Regions from separate parts of the Pseudoalteromonas sp. NZS37 genome, predicted to be linked through region 2. Evidence: predicted binding sites of a transcription regulator. Region 2 holds the regulator's gene; each other region holds the start of a gene.

Region 1 (8,076 bases), on a different contig from region 2:
TTTAGCGGCTTCTTCAGATACTTTAAGTTTGTCTTTATTACCTTCTATTAGCTGAGTGAAAAAAGTCACGCCAGCATGGGGTAAATCAGCAACACGATTCGCTTTTAGGTTAATAGTAGTGAATGACTTACTAATGGCCATTATTTCGTACTTTAGTTCGCTAAGTTTATGCTTTTTAGTTATTTTTTGAAGCTCAGGAAATGTTAAAAGTACTATATCACCTTTTTTAAATGTGACTGGTTGCTCGCACTCTAATTGCAAACCCATTACAGAAAAGTCACGTGTATAACCGTTAAATACTTCATCATTAATAGTGACGCTAACCGGTGTTTTATAAAGGTAGCGCTTATGCGAGCGTAAATTTACGTATTCAAGTGGCACAATATCTAAATAAGGCGGCGTTTTATGTTTTGCGTGGCCAAAATGTTTAAGCTGATTTACTAACGCTTTATCAAAAGTAAGTTGTTTATAATCTGCTTGCTCTGTTTTATTGCCAATACTTGTAAGTACAACAATATATTTAACGTCTTTTATAAGGCCTTTAACTCTAGGGGAAGGCGGCTTGTTGAGTTTTTCAATATTAGCGCCAGCACTATTAGGTAATGAAAGCGGTATAAAAGAATCATCTGGATGACTTGGCATTATTTGTATTTTAAAGCACTGCCAACTTTCTTTTTGGCTACCAAAACCTAAAAATAGATCACGTAATTTAGGGTTATTATTTAGCTCAGTTCGTGTCGCAGAGTAATAGTAAATTTTACCCGATGATATATGTGTAAATGTATAGAGGTAATCTTCTTTGACCGCGGTAATTTGGGTTAGTAATTGTGTAATGCGCTGATGATTGAGTATATTGTACAAACACGGTGTTTTTCTTTCATCGGTAAAATAGCGCTGGATAAAAATATTATTTTCAGTAGTAAGGCTAAGGCTTGGGTAATACTGTTCATCTTTTTTGCTTAAAAATACATATAAAGACGTTACACGAGGGATGTAGTATTGCTCATACCCCTTTGATACTACAGCATCGAGCGTGTTATCTAAATTTACTTTATAACGACGTTTATTACCGTGAATAAAGCTTTCTAAAAAGTCATTAAAGGCATCGTTATTTTCGATATAAGTGCGTTTTAAGCGAATGTGGTTGTATTCACGAGAGATATTTTCAACGGCAACAACTTCGTATTGAATACCGTTTTTTAGGCCAAGTTCAAAGTCTTGTTCAAGGCCTACCAAGCGCATTGCTATTAGTTCACCTTTTTTTATAGAGTAGCGCGTTGCAAGCTTAACTTTACAACCGCTTAAAGATATATCTGAGGTGCTAGCAGCAATGTTCTTTTTATCTTTGTAATCAATAGTTACTTTTATTGAGTAATTCATCCGTTCTTCACGGCGGCTCTCGTAAGAGGCAAACTTAATTACTTCAGTGCTTAAGTTACTTTCTGATTCTTGTAGTTCTGATTTTTCGGCGGCTTGTTTTTGTAATACGCGGTGGTTATTTTCTGTATTCATTACGGCTTCGTAAACGGCTAGGGTATATTCACCATGCTGTTTAAGTGCTTTTTCAAACACTTCAATGGCTGTGTCATCCATAAAGTGCTGTTTACCATTATGCTCATACGGTTTTACTTGGCCCGTCACTAATCCACGAAGATCAACAAAGCGTGCCACTGGCTGAGATAAGCGTGACATTTCCATTTTCATCAAAAATTGCTCAGGTTTGGTTAACCCAGCGGTTTTTGATTTGAAAATTAGGTCAAATTTAGCATTGCCTAAATATGTTTTTAACTCATTCACGAGGTCTTCGTGTTTGAGCATTATGTCATCAGCCATTTATAAAACCATCACCGTCTAATTGAAAAAGTAGGTATACTGTTAAGTCCATTTATTAGAAGTTCAATAAACGTTAAATCGCGCTATGTTGTTAATATAGGTACAATTATTTTAGTTACTACTGTTTAGCTCTTGTTATTATGTGTTATATGCCATTTTGTTGGCAAGTTACTTTAAACTATTTCAAAGCAAAAAGTATGCCCTAAATTATAGCTAAAAAGAAACACCATGTGTATTTAATGATTGTGACGCTAGATTTTTACGCAGGCAAGAGTTTGTTGCTAAGTAAATGCTTGAAGTGGCAAAATAAGTTATTAACAGTAAATGTTTTTAAAATTAGAGAATCGTAGATAAGGTTATAAATGACTAAAGCGGCAAAAATAGAGTTTGTGTGTACAGAATGTGGTATGAACTACCCACGTTGGCAGGGTCAATGCCGCTGCGGTGCGTGGAACACATTAGCAGAATTTAAACCTTCAGCAGGGCAGAGTAAAAAAGCGTCAGTTCGAGCAAATGTAGGTGGTTATGCTGGCGGTGCTGGTGGCGGCTCTAAAAAAATTAATGATATTGCTACGTCAGAGGCAGAAAAACAGCTGACAGAAATTGGCGAGCTCGATCGTGTGCTAAGCGGTGGTGTAACTACCGGCTCTGTTAATATAATTTCGGGTGATCCAGGTGCTGGTAAAACAACATTGCTATCTGACCTAGTCGCGAGAATGTCACAACGTATGCCGTCACTTTACTGTACGGCCGAGGAGTCATTATCGCAGTTTAAAAACAGGGTAAATCGTTTAAAGTTAAACTATAACCCTGACGAGCTTTATTTACTTTCAGAAACCAGTGTTGAAACCATCATTGAAGAGCTCGAGAAAAATAAAATTAAGTTTGCTGTTATTGACTCTATTCAAGCGGTTGTAACCGAAACGGCAAATGGTAGCCCAGGTTCCCCTTCGCAAGTAAAAAGTGCCGCCCAAGCATTGACTCAATACTGTAAGCAAAATGATGTAACCATGTTCATTATTGCTCATGTAAATAAAAATAACGAAATAGCAGGTCCTCAAACACTTGTACATATTGTCGATGCGCTTTTACACATAGACACCAATGATGGGCAAATTCGAACCCTTAGGGCAAATAAAAACCGCTTTGGTGATATAGATACCGTTGGCATTTTTAAAATGTGCGAACGTGGGATGTTAAGCGTTGATAACCCGAGCGAAATATTTTTATCGGGGTCTACAACCGACTCGCCAGGCTCTACAATTACCTGTATCCGTAAAGGGAATCGAAATCTACTACTTGAAATTCAGTGTTTAACGACCGAAACCGAGGCGGAATTTCCGCAGCGTGTGTGCGTTGGTTTAAACATGAACCGCATAAAAATGCTGACTGGCATATTACGAAAACACACTAAAACCAAAATATTCCACGATACGTTTTTTAATATTGTGGGTGGCCTAAGAATTGATGAAACAGAAACTTGTATTGATTTAGCATTGGTTACCGCGTTACTTAGCAGCTTAAACGAATTTGTTGTGCCTCGTACCACGTGTATTATGGGTGAGCTTAGCTTAAATGGCGATGTACGCCCAATTGACAGTGGAGTACCACGTGTTAAAGAAGCGGCACAACATGGTTTTACAGAAATATATATTCCATTTCGTAATTACCATAAGTCGATGGAAGGGCTGGGCGCTAAAATTACCCCAGTTAAAACAGTACATGAGTTGCTTAGTTTAATTAATTAATACTTACGGGTGTTAATGTGTAATGTTACTCTTAATAAAACTCGGTTTACACAAAGAATAGAATAAGGAAATAACATGAAAAAGTTAGTAATAGTTGCAGCGATTGTAGCTGCGGGCGTTGGTGGCGTGAGCTATGCAAATTATGTAGCTACACAAGAAGTGCGTGCAGAAGTAGATAAGCAACTTGCTTTAGTAAGCGAGCAAACTGGCGCTACATTTAAATACGCTGGTTTATCGGCAAGTGTTATTTCAAAAAGCATAGAAATAACAAACATGGAAGTAATAAGCCCAGAGGGCGACAATGTTGCTAATATTCAAAGCATTGAAATAACAGGTTACGAGCCAGATAAAATATCACCGCATACATCATTTGATGTAAAAAGCTTTCAGTTTGATAAAGACTTTGTTTCAAAATTACCTGCTGATACAAACGAAATGCTCGCGTCGGCAAGTTACGACTTACATTCATCACTTGATTACGATGAAGAGTCTGGCAATAGTGATGTAGTAGTTAAGCTTGATGCAAAAGACATTGTTAGTTTTAATATGGATATGGGCTTGGCTAATTCAAAAGCATTAATGGATGCTTCATTGGCGATTAGTAAAGCGCAGCAAGAAGCGGGTAACCAGCCACTTACTTATGAGCAAGAGTTACAGCAGCAAACACTTGTTATGCAAGCAATGAGTAAGTTAGAGCCGCGCAATGTTAGCTTTGCCTTAAATAACCAAGGTAAGTTAAAAGACTTACTATCAAGTGAGCTTGAAAAGCAAGGCATGACGCTAGAGCAAATGGAAATGATGTTAGAGCAGCAGTTACAACAAGCTCCTGTAACTGAAGATATTGCAGAGGCTTTAACTAGCTTTGCTAAAGGTTTAAATTCATTCAGTGTGTCTGCAAAGCTACCTGAAGGTAAAACTATGATGGAAATTAACCAACAAGTTATGATGCTAGTAGGGCAACCTGAAGAGCTAGTTAAGTTTATTAACTTAGAAGTTAAAGGTGATTAGGCCTTAGTTTTGTATTAATAAAGGCGCCAATTGGCGCCTTTATTATTTTGTGTTGTTATAAGCAGTTAGTAACTCTGATTGCTAAAGCAGTTTGCTTTTATGATATTGGTAATTATTTGTTGCGATGGTTTTATTTTTTCCAACGCTAAAAACTCATCAGGCTGATGCGCTTGGTTAATTGAGCCTGGGCCCATTACGATTGTTTCACAACCGAGTTGCTGGATAAACGGCGCTTCAGTGCAATAATTTACCGCGACCGCTTTTTGCCCTGCTATTTTTTCAGCCATTTTAACTAAAGCACTGTCGGTGCTACCACTAAATGCCGGGATTGGTTCATGTAAATCAATAACGCTCACCGCATTTGGATATTGCTGATTTATCTCTTTTGTTGCATCAAGTACTAATGCTTGTAGTTCTTGTACACTTAAACCAGGTAATGGGCGCATATCTATGTGCATTTCACAGCAACCGCAAATTCTATTCGCGTTATCGCCACCATGAATATTACCTAAGTTTAATGTTGGATAAGGAATTTCAAAGTGATTTATTGAATACTTATGCTTTAATTGCTCTTTTAAGATCATCAATTTTGTAATCACTTTATGCATTACTTCAATGGCGTTAAGGCCACGTTCGGGATCTGAGCTATGCCCAGAGCGACCAACCACTCTTATTGCTGTACTCATATGGCCCTTGTGCATAAATACTGGCGTCATATCAGTAGGTTCGCCAATTATACAGCGTGCAGGTTTTAAATTAGGGTGATTACATATTTGCTGTGCACCTGCCATAGTTGTTTCTTCATCGGCAGTGGCGAGTATTAAAATAGGTTGAGTTTGCTGCTTTTCATCAAGTTCACTAATTGCTTGTAATACAAAAGCAAAAAAACCTTTCATATCAATGCTTCCCAGCCCGTACAATTTATTGTCGAGTTCGGTAAGTTTAAACGGATTGTGGTTCCAGCGGCTGTCATCAAAAGGCACTGTGTCGGTATGACCAGCTAGCATTAATCCGCCATCACCTTCTCCGCGTTTTGCTAATAAATTATAGCGCCCTTTACCTCCTTCTAATTCTATAATTTCACACGTAAAACCGAGTGTTTCGCACCACCTCGCAAGGAGTTCAATTACGTTTTTATTGCTCATACACAAGCTGTCTTCAATTGCACTAATAGAAGGGGCTGCAATCAATTGTTGATACATAGAAATAAACGAAGGCAAAGGCATAAAAAAATCCAAAATTATTATTCAATTTAATTGCATAACAATATAAAAGTATTTATGATGAATATCAATTCACTTTTTAAGCATAAATATATTAAAGTAAAGCTATGAAAATAATGCGACGATAATCTACAAATTCATTAAATTAAGTCTTAATTTAGCGTCTTAGCTAGTTTAAGCGAACAACATATATATTTAGCAGTAAATTTTAAAATAACGAGTAATCAATGAATGTAGTTATTATTGGCGCAAGCGGTTATAGCGGCGCAGAGTTAGCAAGCTTAGTTGCTAATCATCCAAACCTTACCTTAACAGGCTGTTATGTATCTGAGGGTAGCTTAGATAAAAATAAATTACTAAGTGATTTATACCCAGAGCACCTTGGCTTACTAGATTGTCCTTTACTTCCTCTTAGTGCATCAGCTTTTGATGACATTCAAAGTGATGCTGATTATGCATGCTTATGTACCGATCACAAAGTAAGTGTTGATTTAGCGCCTCAATTTTTAGCTATGGGTAAAAAAGTATTTGATTTATCTGGTGGCTATCGCCTAGCAAATAATGATGATTACGTTACTTATTATGGTTTTGAGCATCAACACCCAGAGCTTTTAAATGAAGCGGCTTACGGTTTAGCAGAGTGGAACCATGATGCTATCGCTAACGCAAAGCTAATTGCTGTTGCAGGCTGTTACCCAACAGCGGCGCTCAATGCACTTAAACCGCTTAAACAAGCAGGCTTATTGAGCAGCGAAAGTATTATTATTAATGCCGTTTCGGGTGTTACGGGTGCCGGGCGTAAAGCGAGTGTAGGAACACATTTTTGTGAGGTATCGCTTGCACCTTATGGTTTGTTTAACCATCGCCACGGTCCTGAAATTGAACAACACCTTGGCCACAAAGTATTATTTACACCGCATCTAGGTAGCTTTGCGCGCGGTATTTTAGAAACTATTTATGTACAACTTAAGCCTGGCGTTACCAAGGAAAACGTTTCATCTGCTTATCAAGTGCTTGCTAATGAACCATTAATTCGTTTGTTAGGCGATAAAATACCTTCAATTAAAGGTGTTGCTAAGCAACCATTTGTTGATATTGGCTGGCAGCAACAAGGCACGCAGTTAATTGTAATGTCTGCCATTGATAACTTATTAAAAGGCGCTGCTGGACAAGCTTTGCAGTGTATTAATATTTCTATGAATTTAGATCACACTACGGGCTTAAAAGGAGCGTTTTAAATGAGTAAAAAAACGTGGGTTATTAAACTCGGTGGTGCAGTACTTAATACAGAAAATGCAGCAAAAGCGTTATTTGACGTGCTAAGCGAGCAAAAAAATGATGAGTTTGTCATTGTTCATGGCGGTGGTTCTTTAGTAGATACATGGCTAAAGCAAGCGGGTTTTGCTAGTGCTAAACACCAAGGTTTACGTATTAGTCCAGCAGAGCAAATGCCTTATATAGTGGGTGCGCTTGCAGGTTGCGCTAATAAACAATTAATGACTCAAGCTATAAGCGCAGGGCATAAGCCTGTCGGCTTAAGTCTTTTTGAGGCGGGTGTGACTGCAACCCAAAAATTAAAAGCGCTTTGCTTAGTGGGTAAATGCACAAGTAACGACGATTCTATCATCAATGATTTACTTAGAATTTCTCGTTTACCTATTGTTAGCTCTATCGGCTTTGATGAACAAGGCTTGTGGTACAACGTAAATGCAGATGAAGCTGCAGCGGCTATTGCCAGTAATTTAAATGCAGAACTAATTTTTATGACGGATGTAGAAGCGGTACTTGACGCAAATAAACAACCGTTACATCAACTTGACACAAAACACATTGATACTTTAATTACAGATGGAGTAATTGTGGGCGGGATGGAGGTCAAAGTTAAGACCAGCCTTCACGCTGCCCAACATTTACGACGCGGTGTGTATATTTCCAGCTGGCAAAAGCCAGAAAATTTAACTGCTCTGCTGCAAGGCAAGCATGTCGGAACAAAGATTACACCATAGGTTTATTATGTTTGAGAATTTTTTAACGGGTTTAGAGTTAGACAAAGAAGGCGCACTTAATTTATTAAAGTTAGCGCAAGATATAAAAGCAAAGCCAGAAAAATACAGCCAAGTATTATCGGGTAAATCAATCGTAACATTGTTTGAAAAGCAAAGCTTACGTACACGTTTATCGTTTGATATAGGTATTAATCGCCTTGGTGGTCATGCTGTTTATTTAGATCAGCAAAATGGCGCTATGGGTGCACGTGAATCAAT
Region 2 (8,076 bases):
GGCAGAGGCCGTAAATATTAACTTTCCGAATCAAACTAATCGTGGCTCACACATAAATGTTTCGGGTGCGGTTATTACCAAATATGCTAAAAACCCTGAAAATGCATTAAAGCTCATAGAGTATATGACCGACAGCAAAGCACAAAACATGTATGCCTCATTAAATATGGAGTATCCAGTTAAGTCGGGTGTTGAACTATCAAGTTTGGTTGCCTCTTGGGGGAGTTTTAAAGAAGACAGCTTGCCACTTGATGAGATTAGTAAATATCGTCCGTTAGCGCTTAAGCTAATTGATGAGGTGAAGTTCGATCTTTAATGACTAATAAATTTAAGCTGTCTAAATGGCAGCTCTTTGCGTGGTCGACTGGCTTAATTCTATCGGCCCCGTTGTTTTTTCTTCTTTTTGAATCTCTACAAGGTAGCTCTGAGGTGTTTTCCCACCTGTGGGATACCGTGCTTTGGGATTACATAACCAATACCGTATTGCTTGTTTTAGGTGTTTGCGTCCTTAGCTGCGCCATAGCTTTGCCACTTGGATGGCTAACGGCTTACTGTAGTTTCCCGGGTAAAAAACAGTTTGAATGGGCACTTATGCTGCCCCTTGCTATGCCCACCTATATTATTGCCTATGTATACACTGATTTATTAGATTATGCGGGCCCGGTGCAAATAGCGCTGAGAGAATGGTTTGGCTGGCAAACGCCTAATGACTATTGGTTTTTTGATATACGTACATTACCCGGCGCCATAGTTATGATTGCCTTGGTGCTTTATCCGTATTTATTTTTGATTTTTAAAACAGCTCTTCGCGAGCAGTCATTCAAATTAGTACAAGCTAGCCAGTTAATGGGGTTATCTCCTTGGCAAAGTTTCTTTAAAGTAAGCTTAGTGCTCTCTCGTGGGGCTATTGTCGCGGCTCTTGCGCTTATAAGTATGGAAACCATGGCTGACTTTGCAACAGTGAGTTATTTTGCCGTAAGTACATTAACAACTGCCGTATACGATACGTGGTTTGGTTATTACTCACTTACAGCGGCAGCTAAAATATCGGGTGTGATGTTATTACTGTTATTTTTAGCATTAATGGCAGAGCGCTTTAGTCGTCGTAACCAAGCGGTATTTGAGCGCCAATCAAGTGTAAATAGCGAATCTCTCTATGTATTAAAAGGAAAGTCAGCTTGGCTCGCAACGGCATTTTGCAGCTTTATTTTACTTATCGCGTTTGTGATCCCTATTGCAGTACTTATAAATTACGCCATTACCTACTTTGATAAAGCATGGAATGTAGAGTTTTTTAGTTACGCTTGGCAAAGTTTAAAAGTGGCTGGGGTTGTGAGCCTAATAACGATTACGTTGAGTATTTTTGTCGTTTTTTATCAGCGTGTGGCAAAGCAAACGTATCCGCTTATTCCCGGGCGTTTAGCAAGCACAGGCTATGCGTTGCCTGGCACAGTACTCGCTATTGCGGTCTTGTTACCGCTTACATTGTTAGAGAACACCATCAACAAAGCGCTCGAGCCGTATAATTTAGATATTGGCTTACTGCTTACAGGTAGCATTCTTACTATTATTATTGCTTATATTGTTAGGTTTTACGCCATTGCACACGGAGCAATTGAGTCGAGTTTTTTACGTATTAGCCCATCACTTGATATGGCAAGCCAATCAATGGGTAAAAGCCAAGGACAAACACTGCGTTTAGTGCACCTACCTTTACTGCGAAGAGGATTGCTTACTGCTGCGTTATTGGTATTTATTGAGTGCATGAAAGAACTGCCGGCTGCGCTATTGCTCAGGCCGTTTAATTTTGAAAGCTTAGCTACTCATGTATTTCAGTATGTGAGTGACGAGCAATTAGAACTTGCTTCAATATCGGCATTATTTATTGTTATTGTTGGGTTTATTCCTTTGTATTTTATTAATCGTTCTATGGAGCAGCGTAGTTAAATGAGTAGTTTAATTTTACAAGGCGTGAGCTATCACTATAACGGCACAAAGGTTATTCACGATTTAGATTTAACGGTGGGTAAAGATGAAATTGTTTGTCTACTCGGAGCGAGTGGGTGCGGTAAAACGACCACGTTAAAAGCGATTGCAGGTTTAATTGAAGCTAAGCAAGGGTCTATTTTTATAGACGGTAAATTAGTGAGTGATGAGCAATCGTTTGTCTCGCCTGAGCACCGTAACATCGGCATGATGTTTCAAGACTATGCGTTGTTTCCGCATTTAACGGTAGCAAATAATATCGCATTTGGGCTTAGTAAAATGAGTAAAGCTCAAAAGCAGCAACGCGTTGATGAAATGCTTAAGCTGGTACATTTAATTGGCTGTGCCAACAGGTTCCCGCATCAGTTATCGGGTGGCCAACAGCAGCGTGTAGCTATTGCTCGTGCATTAGCTTATAAGCCTAGTTTATTGCTACTTGATGAGCCCTTTTCAAATATCGACACACAAGTACGCTTTGAATTAATTGCCGATATACGTCGAATTATTAAGGCAACCCAAGTATCTGCTGTGTTTGTTACACATTCAAAAGAAGAGGCGTTTGCCTTTTCAGATACACTTGCCATTATGCATCGCGGTAAAATTGAGCAACAAGGCACGCCTGAGCAGCTTTTTGCAGCTCCATGTTCAAAGGAGGTTGCAGAGTTTCTGGGTCAAGGCATATACTTGAGCGCAGAAGTATTAACAGCAACTGAATATAAAACACCATTTGGTTTAGTCGAATCTTATATTGAGAGTAAGCATGACGTAAGCGTAGGGCTTATATATGTGCGCCCTCATCAAATAGAATTAGTGGCAGATAACCAAAGTGACAAACTCAGCAAGCGAGCTACAATCATAAGTCGTCGATTTATTGGTTCGGCGTATGTTTATTCGGTTGTTATTGATAAACAAGAAATTGAAGTTGCTGCACAATATGGCCAGTCATTTGAAAATAATGAACAGGTTATAATAAAAATAAAACCTCACACGGTGAATTTTTTCGAATCGTAATTAATTTGTTATTCGCTGTGTTTTTATCTGTAAAACTAAGGAATAACAATGGCGCAAGCGCAATCAGGGATTTGTGCTGAAGCAAACTTACACGGTTTGCACTTATTTTTTAATGTGTTTGATGGTCAAGATGAATCACTTCGCGCAAAGTTAAAACAAGTAAGCGCTATTGAAGAAGAATTTAGCGATCAGTTCTCAGAATCAATGCTCTCTTGTATGGTTGCTATTGGTGCGCAATATTGGCCGCATATCCTCCCTGAATACATCCCAAGCGAATTACAGAGCTTTCCTAATATAAACCATAGCGATCATCAAATGAGCGTACAACCGTGCGATTTATTTGTGCAAATTCGCTCTGACCGTGAAGACGTTAATCATTTGTTTGCGCTGCAAATTTTAAAACTATTTGCCCCCGATGTTGAGCTGGTGGAGCAAATTCGTAATTTTCGCTTTTTAGATGGTCGTGATTTTAATGGTTTTATTTATGGTGGCGACACCGCACATGGAAGAAAAAAGCGCGCTACGGCTTTAATTAGTAACCCTGGCAATTTTGAAGATCAGGGGAGTTATATTCATGTACAGCGTTATAAGCATGATTTAACTATGTGGCAGCACTTATCATTGAGCGAGCAAGAACAAATAATGGGACGTACGCGCCTTGATAACACGTTAATTACCCCTGCGATTGAAACCAGCCATGCTTCACGTAGCGAACTAAAAGACGAAGAAGGCCAACCGCTATTATTAAATCAGAGCATGCCTTATGGCGATGTGTATGAGCAGGGAATGTTATCAATTACATGCGCTTGTACGGGCACCGCATTTGAAAAAGTACTTAATAGTCGTTTAGGGGAAGGGGATTGTTACGACCACTGGCTTGATTTTACTCAAGCCGATATGGGTTCTGCTTTCTTTGCGCCTTCAGTCGGGTTTTTAAAACAAATTTAGTTTGCTATTAAACCGTATCAAATAAAATGCGAACACGTTCAAGTGTTACATCTATTTCAGATATTTTAGCAGGAGCGATAAAAATAGTATCGTCGCCTGCAATTGTTCCTAGTACGCCATCTGCTTTACCTAATGAATCTAATAAACGAGCAATAAGCTGAGCGGCGCCTGGACTGGTACGAATAATGATCATCATTTCGTTGTGCATAATGTCGATTACTAATTGGCGTAATGGGCTTTTAGCCGTAGGTACACCCATTTCAGCAGGTAAGCAGTAAACCATTTCTTGTTTGGCGTTACGTGTGCGTACAGCACCAAATTTACTTAGCATGCGCGATACTTTACTTTGGCTTATATTGTCAAAGCCTTGATCTTTTAATGCATCAACTATTTCGCCTTGAGAGCCAAAATTTTCTTCTTTTAATAGTGATTTAAATGCTTTTATCAGTGCTTCTTGTTTATCTTGTGGTTGCATAGTCTTTATTCGTTTTTGTTATTTATGCCGCAAATTCTACACAAAAATGAATAATTATGCAGCAGTTGTTTAGTTAACTTGCCAGTTTGATGCGTTAAATCACAAAAGTTTACGACTATGGTCGAAAATATACTTGAAATAGACAGGATAAATTTGTTTTTAGTCGCTAATTTCATTATCTTAAGAGCCACAAATGTTTCCTACCTCAAATTACGGAGAATTCCAATGAAAGTTGCTGTATTAGGTGCTGCAGGCGGTATCGGCCAAGCGTTGTCTTTATTATTAAAAACAGGCTTACCAGCTGGCTCTGAATTATCACTTTATGATGTTGCACCAGTAGTGCCAGGTGTTGCGGTTGACCTTTCTCACATCCCAACAGATGTTAAAGTAGCAGGCTTTGGCGCAGACGAATTAAACAAAGCGCTTGAAGGCTCTGACATCGTTCTTATCCCAGCGGGTATGCCACGTAAACCAGGTATGGATCGTGCTGATTTATTTAATGTAAATGCTGGTATCATCAAAACTTTAGCAGAAGGCATTGTTGCTAGCTGTCCTAAAGCGTTAGTAGGTATTATTACTAACCCAGTAAATGGCACAGTTCCAATCGTTGCTGAAGTATTCAAAAAAGCAGGTACTTACGACGCTAAACGCGTATTCGGTATTACTACGCTTGACGTTATTCGTTCAGAAGCATTTGTTGCTGAACTTAAAGGCGTAGACGTAGCAACTGTGAAAGTACCAGTAATTGGTGGTCACTCAGGCACAACTATTCTTCCTCTACTTTCTCAAGTTGAAGGTGTTTCTTTCACTGATGAAGAAGTTGCTGCACTTACTCCACGTATCCAAAATGCGGGTACTGAAGTTGTAAATGCTAAAGCAGGCGGTGGTTCAGCTACGCTATCTATGGGTGCTGCTGCAGCTCGTTTTTGTATGTCTTTAGTTAAAGGCCTACAGGGTGAAGAAGTTGTAGATTACGCTTACGTTGCTGTTGAAAATGGCGATGCAGAGTACTTTGCACATCCAGTACGTTTAGGTAAAAACGGCGTAGAAGAAATTCTTTCTTACGGCGAACTAAGCGCATTTGAAACAAAAGCAAAAAATGACATGCTTGAAACACTGAAAAAAGACATCAAAGAAGGTGTTGATTTCATGGCGTAATAGCCAAAGTAGAATAACAAAAAAGCCTGCATTTGCAGGCTTTTTTATTGCTCAGAATTAATTTCACACTGTGTAACTAGTTAAAACTAGTGGTCGCGGTCAACCGCAATACGAGCAAGGCTTATGAGTGCTTGCTTATAGTCAGACTCAGCTAAAAAGTCTAAACACGCAATAGCTTTGTCAGCTTCAAGCTCTGCTTTTTGCATTGTAAATTCAAGCGCATTAGTTTGCTTTAGTGCCGATAGAATGTCTTCTAAATGCTCCATACCATTACTGTGCTCTATCGCATCACGAATAAGCTGCGTTTGCTGCTCGCTACCATGTTGCATAGCATAAATAAGTGGAAGCGTTGGTTTGCCTTCAGCTAAATCATCACCAATGTTTTTACCCAACTGCTCAGCATCTGCATTGTAATCGAGTACATCATCTACTAGCTGAAACGCAGTACCTAAATGCATACCATATAGGTTTAGTGCATCGAGAGTAGTTTGGTCTTGCTCAGTAATAATGGCAGCAAGGCCTGTCGCTGCTTCAAACAACTTAGCTGTTTTAGAGTAAATAACCTGCATATAACTGGCTTCGGTCGTATCTGGGTCGTTGCAGTTCATTAACTGCAATACTTCACCTTCAGCAATAATGTTTGTTGCATCGGCAAGTACTTGCATAACCTGCATTTTTCCAAGGCCAACCATAAGCTGAAATGAACGAGTGTAAATAAAGTCACCAACCAATACGCTAGCAGCATTACCAAATTCAGCATTTGCTGTAGGTGTGCCACGTCGTAAGTTTGATTCATCTACAACATCGTCATGCAATAGCGTTGCTGTATGAATAAACTCAACAATTGTTGCAAGTGTTATGTGATCTTTACCCTGATAACCGAGCGCTTTGGCTGCTAAAATCGCGAGCATTGGACGAACGCGTTTGCCGCCACTGCTAACTATATATAAACCAAGCTGATTAACTAACGCCACATCTGAGCGCATTTGCGCATGTATAAGTTGATTGACGTCATTCATATCGCTTTCGATTAACGCCTGGATAGCTTTTATATCCATTGATCTCCGAGCCAATTTTTATGTGTGAACGGCGCAGATTGTACAACAAAAAATGCACTAGCTCGATATTTTGTGACGATTGATTGAAAAAACACTATTAAAGTACTTAATTTAGACTGAATTAGCCAAGATAACTGATTAATTGATAATCAATATACAGTTTATGGTGTGCTTAGATATTAAGCTGTGAGGGTCATATTTGAGTACATTAATTTATTTCGACTAAGAGTTAAAAAGCGCTTGGCAAAAGGGCTAATTAATATAAAATGGGGTAAATATTGAATTGCTCTCAAAGCAGCTACTTTTTATTCATTTTAATTACAAAATAGGCTTGCTAGTTATTTCGCGTTAGCGTAAACTTCGCGCCCTATCGAAGAATATTTTAGTTGCGCCGATTTGAGGGTGCACAGACGGAGTTAATTATGTACGCGGTTTTCCAAAGTGGTGGTAAACAGCATCGTGTGACTGAAGGTCAAACGATTCGTCTTGAAAAATTAGACGTTGAAACTGGTGCGGCAGTAGAATTTGATTCAGTACTTTTAGTTGCTGATGGTGAGAAAATCGAGATCGGTGTACCGTTCGTAAACGGTGGCAAGATAACAGCTGAGGTTGTTTCACATGGTCGCGGTGAGAAGATTAAGGTTGTTAAATTTAGACGCCGTAAGCATTCTCGTAAGCAAATGGGCCATCGTCAATGGTTCACTGAAGTTAAAATCACTAGCATTAGCGCTTAATTAGAGGTACTTAGAAATGGCACATAAAAAAGCAGCTGGTAGTACTCGTAACGGTCGCGATTCAGAAAGCAAACGCCTAGGTGTTAAGCGTTTTGGTGGCGAATCAGTTCTAGCGGGTAGCATCATTGTTCGTCAGCGTGGAACTCGTTTCCACCCTGGTACTAACGTAGGTATCGGTAAAGACCACACTATCTTCGCAAAAGCAGATGGTAAAGTTCAGTTTGAACAAAAAGGTCCTTTAAACCGTAAATACGTAACTATCGTAACTGAGTAATCAGTAAGGTAGTTAAAAACCCCGCCTTTGCGGGGTTTTTTGTTTTGTAGTCAGTCAAAATATATACCCAAGCCTGCATTTGTGTTGGCTTGGGTATATAATAGAGTTATTAAACAAGCCAATCCCTAAAGTGAGTAATCATGAAGTTTGTAGATGAAGTAGAAATTCGCGCAGAAGCTGGAGACGGTGGCAGCGGCATCGTGTCTTTCCGTCGTGAAAAATATGTTCCAGATGGTGGACCAGACGGCGGTGACGGTGGAGACGGTGGTAGTGTTTATCTACAAGCTGATGAAAACTTAAATACCCTAATTGATTATCAGTTTGAGCGCTTTCATAGAGCTGAACGTGGTACTAACGGTCGTAGCCGTAACTGTACAGGCCGAAAAGCCGATGACTTATTTGTTATGGTGCCTGTAGGCACGCGCATCATGG
Region 3 (8,076 bases), on a different contig from region 2:
TTACTATATAAGGTTTCTACATGAAGTTACTAACAAAAGGTGTTGTTCAAGAAAGCCATACAAAAGGTGGTATAAATATAGCCCCATTTGTCGCTAATTACGTTGACATTACATTTGGATAAAAAAAATAAAAAAAGCAAGCCACTTGGCTTGCTTTAAATATCGTTATTTTAAAACGAAAAATTAAACTTTTAAGTAATCCATAATACCTTCTGCAGCGTTACGTCCTTCAAAAATAGCAGTTACCACTAAATCTGAACCACGTACAATGTCGCCACCAGCAAATATTTTAGGGTTAGTAGTTTGATGTGTAAACTCACCTTGCTCTGGTGCGTTAATGCCGCCCCAGTTGTTTATTTCTACATCGTATTTTTCTAACCAATCCATTTTGTGAGGTTGGAAACCAAACGCCATAATAACTTGATCAGCTTCAATGACATGTTCTGAACCAGGTACTTCTTCAGCACGGCTTCTGCCTTTTGCGTCAGGTTCACCTAATTTAGTTTTAACCATTTTAACGCCGGTCACTTTACCTTTATCGTTCAGTACAATGCCTTTAGGCTGAACGTTATACGTAAATATAACGCCTTCTTCTTTCGCGTTTTTAACTTCACGTTTAGAGCCTGGCATATTTTCTTTATCACGACGATAAGCACACGTTACTTTTGCAGCATTTTGTCGAATAGACGTACGCACACAGTCCATCGCTGTATCACCACCGCCAAGTACAACTACTTTTTGATTAGCCATATCAATACACGGTTGTTTTGTCTCGTCGTAGCCCATTACACGGTTCGTGTTACCAATCAAAAACGGCAATGCATCGTGAACACCCGCTGCATCTTCATTTTCAAGACCTGCACGCATACTCTGATACGTACCAACCCCTAAAAACACAGCGTCGTAATCAGCTAAAATTTGATCAAGTGTAATATCAACACCTACTTCAACATTTAACTTAAATTCTACGCCCATTTCAGTGAAAATTTCACGGCGCTTTTGCATTACTGATTTTTCAAGTTTAAAAGAAGGAATACCAAATGTGAGTAGTCCACCTATTTCTGGGTGACGATCAAACACCACTGGTTTAACGCCGTTACGCACCAAAATATCAGCACACCCTAAACCTGCAGGGCCTGCACCAATAATGGCTACTTTTTTGTCAGTCCATGTTACATAAGACATATCAGGCTTCCAGCCCATTTTAAATGCCTCATCAGTAATGTATTTTTCAATATTACCAATTGTAACCGCACCAAACTCTTCATCGAGCGTACACGAGCCTTCACACAATCGGTCTTGTGGGCAAACACGCCCACAAACCTCTGGTAAGCTATTTGTACGATGAGAAAGCTCAGCCGCCTCTATAATACGGCCCGTGCGTATTAACTTTAACCATTGTGGAATGTAGTTATGTACTGGACATTTCCACTCACAGTATGGGTTACCACAATCTAAACAACGGTCAGCTTGTGAGTTAACCTGATTCTCTGAAAAGGGTTCGTAAATTTCTACGAAAGATTTTTTACGTGACGAGATTGGTTTTTTGCGTGGGTCTACACGCTGCACGTCTATAAATTGATATACATTTTCGCTCATACTGCCCCCTTATTGCGCCTGAACACGTAGTTCGGCACTACTGCGAGCGCGATGCCCGAGTAAACTTTTTACGTCACTTGATATTGGTTTTACTAATTTGAACATCGGTAAGTACAATTCAAAGTTAGCCAAAATACTTTCTGCTCTGCACGAACCCGTAAGCTCTAAATGCTCAGCAATTAAGCCGCGTAAATGTTCTTGATGCGACGTTAATTCGTCTAGTGTTACTATTTCGACAAGCTCTGGATTAATGCGTTTTTCAAAATCATTTCGCTCATCTAATATATAAGCAAAACCACCTGTCATACCCGCGCCAAAGTTAACGCCTACATTGCCCAGTACACATACAACGCCGCCCGTCATGTATTCACAACAGTTGTCACCTACACCTTCAACAACCGCTTGCACACCTGAGTTACGAACTGCAAAGCGCTCGCCTGCACAACCTGCAGCAAACAGTTTGCCGCCTGTTGCACCGTATAAACATGTGTTGCCTGCAATTGTGGCTTTGTGACTTTCGAACGAAGAGCCAAGTGGTGGACGAATAACTAGCTTACCGCCCGCCATGCCTTTACCTACGTAATCGTTTGCATCGCCAACCAGTGTCATTTCAAGGCCACCGGCATTCCACACACCAAATGATTGACCGGCAGTACCGTGTAGCTCAATTGCTACAGGATCTGCCGCCATACCTTGGTTGCCATATTTATCGGCAATATAGCCAGAAAGCATTGCACCTACCGATCTGTCCGTATTACAAATACGACTTACTAGTGAGATACCGCTTGAAGCATCAATTGCGTCTTGCGCCTTAGCAAGTAGGCTCTCATTAAGTTTTCCTAAATAATGTGAGCTATTAGGCGCACTACAATAAAGTGTTTCGCCAGTTGGGTTATTAGGCTGAGCAATTACGGAAGATAAATCAATTTTCTTCTGTTTTGCTGTTTTGCCTTCAATGGCTTCAAGCAAATCTAAACGACCGATTAAATCAGTTAAGTTTACAACCCCCAAGCTTGCCATGATTTCACGTGCTTCTTGCGCTATAAACTTAAAGTAGTTCATCGCCATTTCTGGTAAGCCGTGGTAATGCTTTTGACGAAGTGTTTCGTCTTGTGTTGCAACACCGGTTGCACAGTTGTTTAAGTGGCAAATTCGTAAGTATTTACAACCAAGCGCAACCATTGGGCCGGTACCAAAGCCAAAGCTTTCTGCACCTAAAATTGCCGCTTTAATTATATCTAAACCTGTTTTTAAGCCACCATCTGTTTGCAAACGAATGCGATGACGCAGTCCATTTTCAACAAGGGCTTGCTGCGTTTCAGCAAGTCCTAGCTCCCATGGGCTACCTGCATATTTAACTGAAGTAAGTGGGCTTGCGCCTGTACCGCCATCATAGCCAGAAATAGTAATTAAATCGGCATACGCTTTAGCAACACCTGTCGCAATGGTTCCTACGCCTGGTTCTGAAACCAGTTTTACAGAAATAAGTGCTTTAGGGTTTACTTGTTTCAAATCGAAAATTAGCTGTGCTAAATCTTCAATTGAGTAAATATCGTGATGTGGTGGTGGCGAAATTAATGTAACACCTGGAACAGAATAACGAAGCTTAGCAATATATGGGGTTACTTTTTCACCCGGTAATTGACCGCCTTCGCCTGGTTTTGCACCTTGCGCTACTTTAATTTGAATAACGTCAGCACTGCGTAAGTAATGCGGCGTTACGCCAAATCGACCTGAAGCAACTTGCTTAATACGCGAGTTTTTCTCGGTACCATAACGCAGCTTATCTTCACCGCCTTCACCAGAGTTTGAACAACCACCTAAGCGGTTCATTGCAATTGCTAGAGCCTCATGCGCTTCTGGCGATAATGCACCAATACTCATTGCTGCTGAATCGAAACGCTTGTATAGGTTTTCTGCAGGCTCTACATCATCGATGCTAATGCCTTGCTCTGGAATTTTAAGCGCAAGCATGTCACGTAAAGTGGCAATAGGACGCGTATTAACAAGTTTTGCATATTCACTGTAATCACTATATTCACCAGAACGAACTGCTTTTTGCAGGGTTTGGATTACATCAGGATTATAAGCATGATACTCGCCGCCATGTACGTACTTAAACAAGCCGCCGTGGCTTAATAATTTACGCTTACTTAGAGCGAGTTTGTGTAAGCTTTGCTGATCGTCATCAAAGTCGGTAAAGCATGCGCCCTGTATGCGACTTGCCACACCTTTAAAGCACATTTGTACAATAGCGTCAGATAAACCAACCGCTTCAAACAACATTGAGCAGCGATATGACGCAACCGTACTTATGCCCATTTTAGACATGATTTTGTATAAGCCCTTGTTAATGGCTTTACGGTAAGCAAGAGTTACTTCGCAATACGACTTATTAATAATTTTGCTGTCGCTCATCGCAACTAACGATTCATACGCAAGGTATGGATAAATTGCCGTAGCACCAAAGCCTAATAACACAGCAAACTGATGCGCATCACGCACGCTACCGGTTTCAATGATAATGTTTGATTCACAGCGAAGATTGTTATCAACTAATCGTTTTTGTACCGCACCTACAGCCATAGCTGCTGGAATCGGCAAATTTGCTTCATTAAAGTTACGGTCAGTTAAAATAAGCATGATACAACCAGCGGCTGCTTTTTCTTGTGCTTGGTCACAAATACGCGTTACCGCATTTTCTAAACCTTCTTCAACTGTGTAGGTAATATCAATTTTACAGTAGCTGTAATGCGCTTCATCAGCATTTAATAGCTGCTGCATGTCTGCGTACATTAAAATTGGCGTATCAAACTGTAGGCGCTTAGCATGGCCTGTTGTTTCGTTAAATACGTTTTGCTCACTACCAATACATGTCGCAAGTGACATTACATGATTTTCACGCAGTGGATCGATAGGTGGATTTGTTACTTGCGCAAATTTTTGGCGGAAGTAATCATAAAGCGAACGATGCCCTTCACTAAGCACTGCAAATGGCGTGTCATCACCCATTGAGCCGGTTGCTTCTTGGCCGTTTTCACCCATTACACGAATAACACTATCAAGCTCTTCGTTGGTATAACCAAACATTTTTTGATATTTAGCTAGCGTTTCGTCATCAAATGAGCGATTACCGGCGTCTTGTTCAGTAAGCTCTTCAAATGGAACTAAACGCTTAACGTTCTCCTCAAGCCATGACTTGTAAGGATGGCGAGACTTTAAATCTTGATCGATTTCATCTGAGTGCCAAATTTTGCCAAGCTTAGTATCAATAACTAATAATTCACCTGGTCCAACACGGCCTTTTTCAACTACTTCATCGGCAGTGTAATCCCAAATACCCACTTCTGATGCAAGCGTAATAAAGCCATCTTGTGTAATTACATAACGCGCTGGGCGAAGTCCATTACGGTCAAGGTTACACGCCGCAAAACGACCATCCGACATAACAATACCTGCCGGGCCATCCCATGGTTCCATATGCATAGAGTTAAAGTCGTAAAATGCACGTAAATCGTCGTCCATTGCACGGTTTTTCTGCCATGCAGGTGGTACGAGCATACGCATAGCGCGGAATAAATCCATGCCACCAGCTAAAAATAGCTCAAGCATATTATCTAGGCTTGATGAATCAGAGCCGGTTTCGTTTACAAACGGCGCTGCGCTTTGTAAATCAGGAATAAGCGGTGACGCAAACTTATATGAACGTGCGCGTGCCCACTGGCGGTTACCTTCAATAGTATTAATTTCACCATTGTGTGCTAAATAGCGGAAAGGTTGAGCTAAAGGCCAACGCGGCTGAGTATTAGTAGAAAAGCGCTGATGGAAAACACAAATCGCACTCGTCATACGAATATCAGCTAAATCTAGGTAAAAATTTGGTAAATCTGCAGGCATCATTAAGCCTTTATAGATAGTTACCAAACCAGATAGACTTGCGATATAGAAAGCTTCGTCATCAACAATGCGCTTTTCAGCGCGGCGGCGTGCTACATATAAGCGACGCTCTAAGTCTTTAGAACGCCAACCTTCTGGCGCGCTAACAAAAATTTGTTCAAAACCTGGTAATTGCTGTACAGCAATAGGACCCAACATAGATGGGTCGGTTGGCACAACGCGCCAACCTAAAATATTTAACGTTTCTTTTTCTAATTCTTCGCTAAGTATTTGTTTTGCAGCTTGCGCTAAAACAGGGTCTGAATTTAAAAATATCATACCCACTGCGTAGTTTTTGCCTAAGTGCCAGTTATGTTCACTAGCAATAGCACGGAAAAAGCTATCTGGTTTTTGTAATAATAAACCACAGCCATCACCTGTTTTACCATCGGCAGATATACCACCACGGTGCTGCATGCGATCAAGCCCCGTAATAGCAGTACGAATAAGCCTATGACTAGCTTGACCATTAACTTGGGCTATTAAGCCAAAGCCACAATTTTCTTTTTCTAACTTTGAGTCGTATAACATAGACCCCTCCCCTTGCTGCACTGTTAGCGTGGATGAACTGCTCGACGATTTGCTAACAGACGGACAAAACTAGCCTCTATCTTAAATAGAGTCAATAGCACTTTGAATACATATTCACATTCTTGAATATTTCTCACTTCATAGCAAGATTTCTTTTTATCATTATTTTTAACATTTAGCGTTATTTTAACCACTATTTTTTCATGACACTGGTGTCAAGTTTAACATATTGTAAAAAACATGAGCCTTCAGCGCGCCAGCTTACGTAAACGTAAAGGCAACCGAAAGTGAATAAGTATTCAGCGCTAGAGAGGCTATTCAGTTAACATTTAGATAGTTTTATGCCATTTCATTACTTTAATGGCTTAACATCCCCGATTATTGCTGCTCATTAGTATAGTTATGAAAGTTCATGTCATTTTTTGTACGTTAATAGTGAATTTTTATTTAAAACTATGTCCGATGCGGACACATAAACTGTCCGCGGACATAAATTTCAATAACAAAAAAATAAAATCACTTAAATATCAAGGCTATAATAGTTGGCATATTAATCGTATAACTTTATATATAATCGCTAATTGGAATTACTATGTTTACTCTAAGCTTATTTTTACTCTCTCCTATTGCCGCTATTTGCACAGCAGCTTTATTGCTGCTGTGCGAAAAATACATAAAAGCAATTTAGGGGAAATTAAATGATTAAAGATACCAGCGCACAAGACGTACAAGTAAAGGCACCTATAAGCTATAAAAAATACGCGATAATCACTGCGATTGTTTTCATTGTGGTCTCTGCAATTGCTTATATTTTTTTAACGAGCCATAGCGCTAAAAGCTCTATTAGCCGCTCAAAAGTACAGATTGCAAAAGTACATGTTAAGGCGCTCATTCGAGACATTGCCGCCAGTGGTAAAATTGTTGCTGCTAATGCTCCTAAAATCTACAGTCCAGAACGTGGATTTATAGATTTAAAAGTAAAGGCCGGCGATACAGTAAAGCAAGACAACACACTTGCCCTGCTGCAAAGCCCTGAGTTAACTAATGAATTAAAGCAACAGGAGTCTGTACTTAAAAGACTTGAAGGCGAACAGCAAAGGCAACATTTGCAAGCAAGACGCCAAACACTCACCTTAAATAAAACACTCGATATGGCACAAGTCGAGCTTAACGCCGCTGAGCGCGAAAATCGTCGCGCACAGTTATCAATACAAAAGCACTTAATTAGCCAAATTGATCTAGAAAAAGCAGTTGATGATTTATCACGTGCAAGACTCTCCTATAAGCATGCGCAGCAAGAGGTATTGCTTGCCAAAGACACGCTCGCTTTTGAACTACAAGCTGCTAAAAGTGATGTGACCCGCCAACAACTTATTGTTGATGACTTAATCCGAAAAGTAAGCAACCTATCTATTAAGGCTACCGTTACAGGGATCGTGGGTAACCTATTAGTGCAACAAAAAGCCGCTGTGACGCAAAGCCAACCTCTTATGACTCTCGTCGACTTAAGTAATTTTGAAGCCGAACTCCAAGTTCCTGAAAGTTACGCAAACGAATTAGGGCTCGGTATGGAAGTAGAGCTTAAGTTAGGCAATGAAACAGTGATGGGGAATTTATCCGCCATATCACCAGAAGTTAATAATCGTGAAGTAACAGCACGCGTCCGATTTAAAGCTGTTACTAACAACATCCGTCAAAACCAACGCTTAACTGCACGTATTTTACTCGACAACCGAGAAGGTGTAATGCAGGTAAAACGCGGCGCTTTTATGCAGCAAGGCGGAATTTTTGCTTACAAGGTAGAAGGCAATATTGCAAAGCGCATTCCTATTACAATAGGCGCCACCAGCATTAATGCGGTTGAGCTTTTAAGCGGTGTTAAAGAAAACGATGAAATTATTATTTCAAGCTACAGCGACTTTAAGCAAGCCAACACGATTTTATTAAATTAAACAGACGCTCTCAACCAACGCTAAAAATAATTAGGAACAACCATGTTACAAATGAACA

The links. Region 2 encodes ArgR, which controls arginine synthesis, uptake and breakdown. Its sites were predicted from a motif close to ANTGAATANNTATTCANT; they were not measured.
Region 1: a site for ArgR is predicted at 5,872-5,889, ahead of argC (N-acetyl-gamma-glutamyl-phosphate reductase). Genes of this name have one in related genera too.
Region 3: a site for ArgR is predicted at 6,168-6,185, ahead of gltB (glutamate synthase large subunit). Genes of this name have one in related genera too.

Annotation. Positions count from the first base shown of each region.
Region 1 is NZ_JADYXL010000001.1:272,406-280,481, reverse strand. It holds gene I6F47_RS01240 (PilZ domain-containing protein) at 1-1,833, opposite strand, end outside; gene radA (DNA repair protein RadA) at 2,196-3,581, shown strand; gene I6F47_RS01230 (hypothetical protein) at 3,657-4,589, shown strand; gene argE (acetylornithine deacetylase) at 4,655-5,815, opposite strand; gene argC (N-acetyl-gamma-glutamyl-phosphate reductase) at 6,040-7,050, shown strand; gene argB (acetylglutamate kinase) at 7,051-7,818, shown strand; gene I6F47_RS01210 (ornithine carbamoyltransferase) at 7,826-8,076, shown strand, end outside.
Region 2 is NZ_JADYXL010000004.1:159,795-167,870, forward strand. It holds gene I6F47_RS09000 (Fe(3+) ABC transporter substrate-binding protein) at 1-316, shown strand, start outside; gene I6F47_RS09005 (ABC transporter permease) at 316-1,947, shown strand; gene I6F47_RS09010 (ABC transporter ATP-binding protein) at 1,948-2,997, shown strand; gene I6F47_RS09015 (Dyp-type peroxidase) at 3,046-3,945, shown strand; gene argR (transcriptional regulator ArgR) at 3,953-4,420, opposite strand; gene mdh (malate dehydrogenase) at 4,646-5,578, shown strand; gene ispB (octaprenyl diphosphate synthase) at 5,665-6,636, opposite strand; gene rplU (50S ribosomal protein L21) at 7,059-7,370, shown strand; gene rpmA (50S ribosomal protein L27) at 7,387-7,644, shown strand; gene cgtA (Obg family GTPase CgtA) at 7,785-8,076, shown strand, end outside.
Region 3 is NZ_JADYXL010000002.1:433,576-441,651, forward strand. It holds gene I6F47_RS05255 (FAD-dependent oxidoreductase) at 184-1,599, opposite strand; gene gltB (glutamate synthase large subunit) at 1,609-6,066, opposite strand; gene I6F47_RS05265 (efflux RND transporter periplasmic adaptor subunit) at 6,765-8,018, shown strand; gene I6F47_RS05270 (ABC transporter ATP-binding protein) at 8,061-8,076, shown strand, end outside.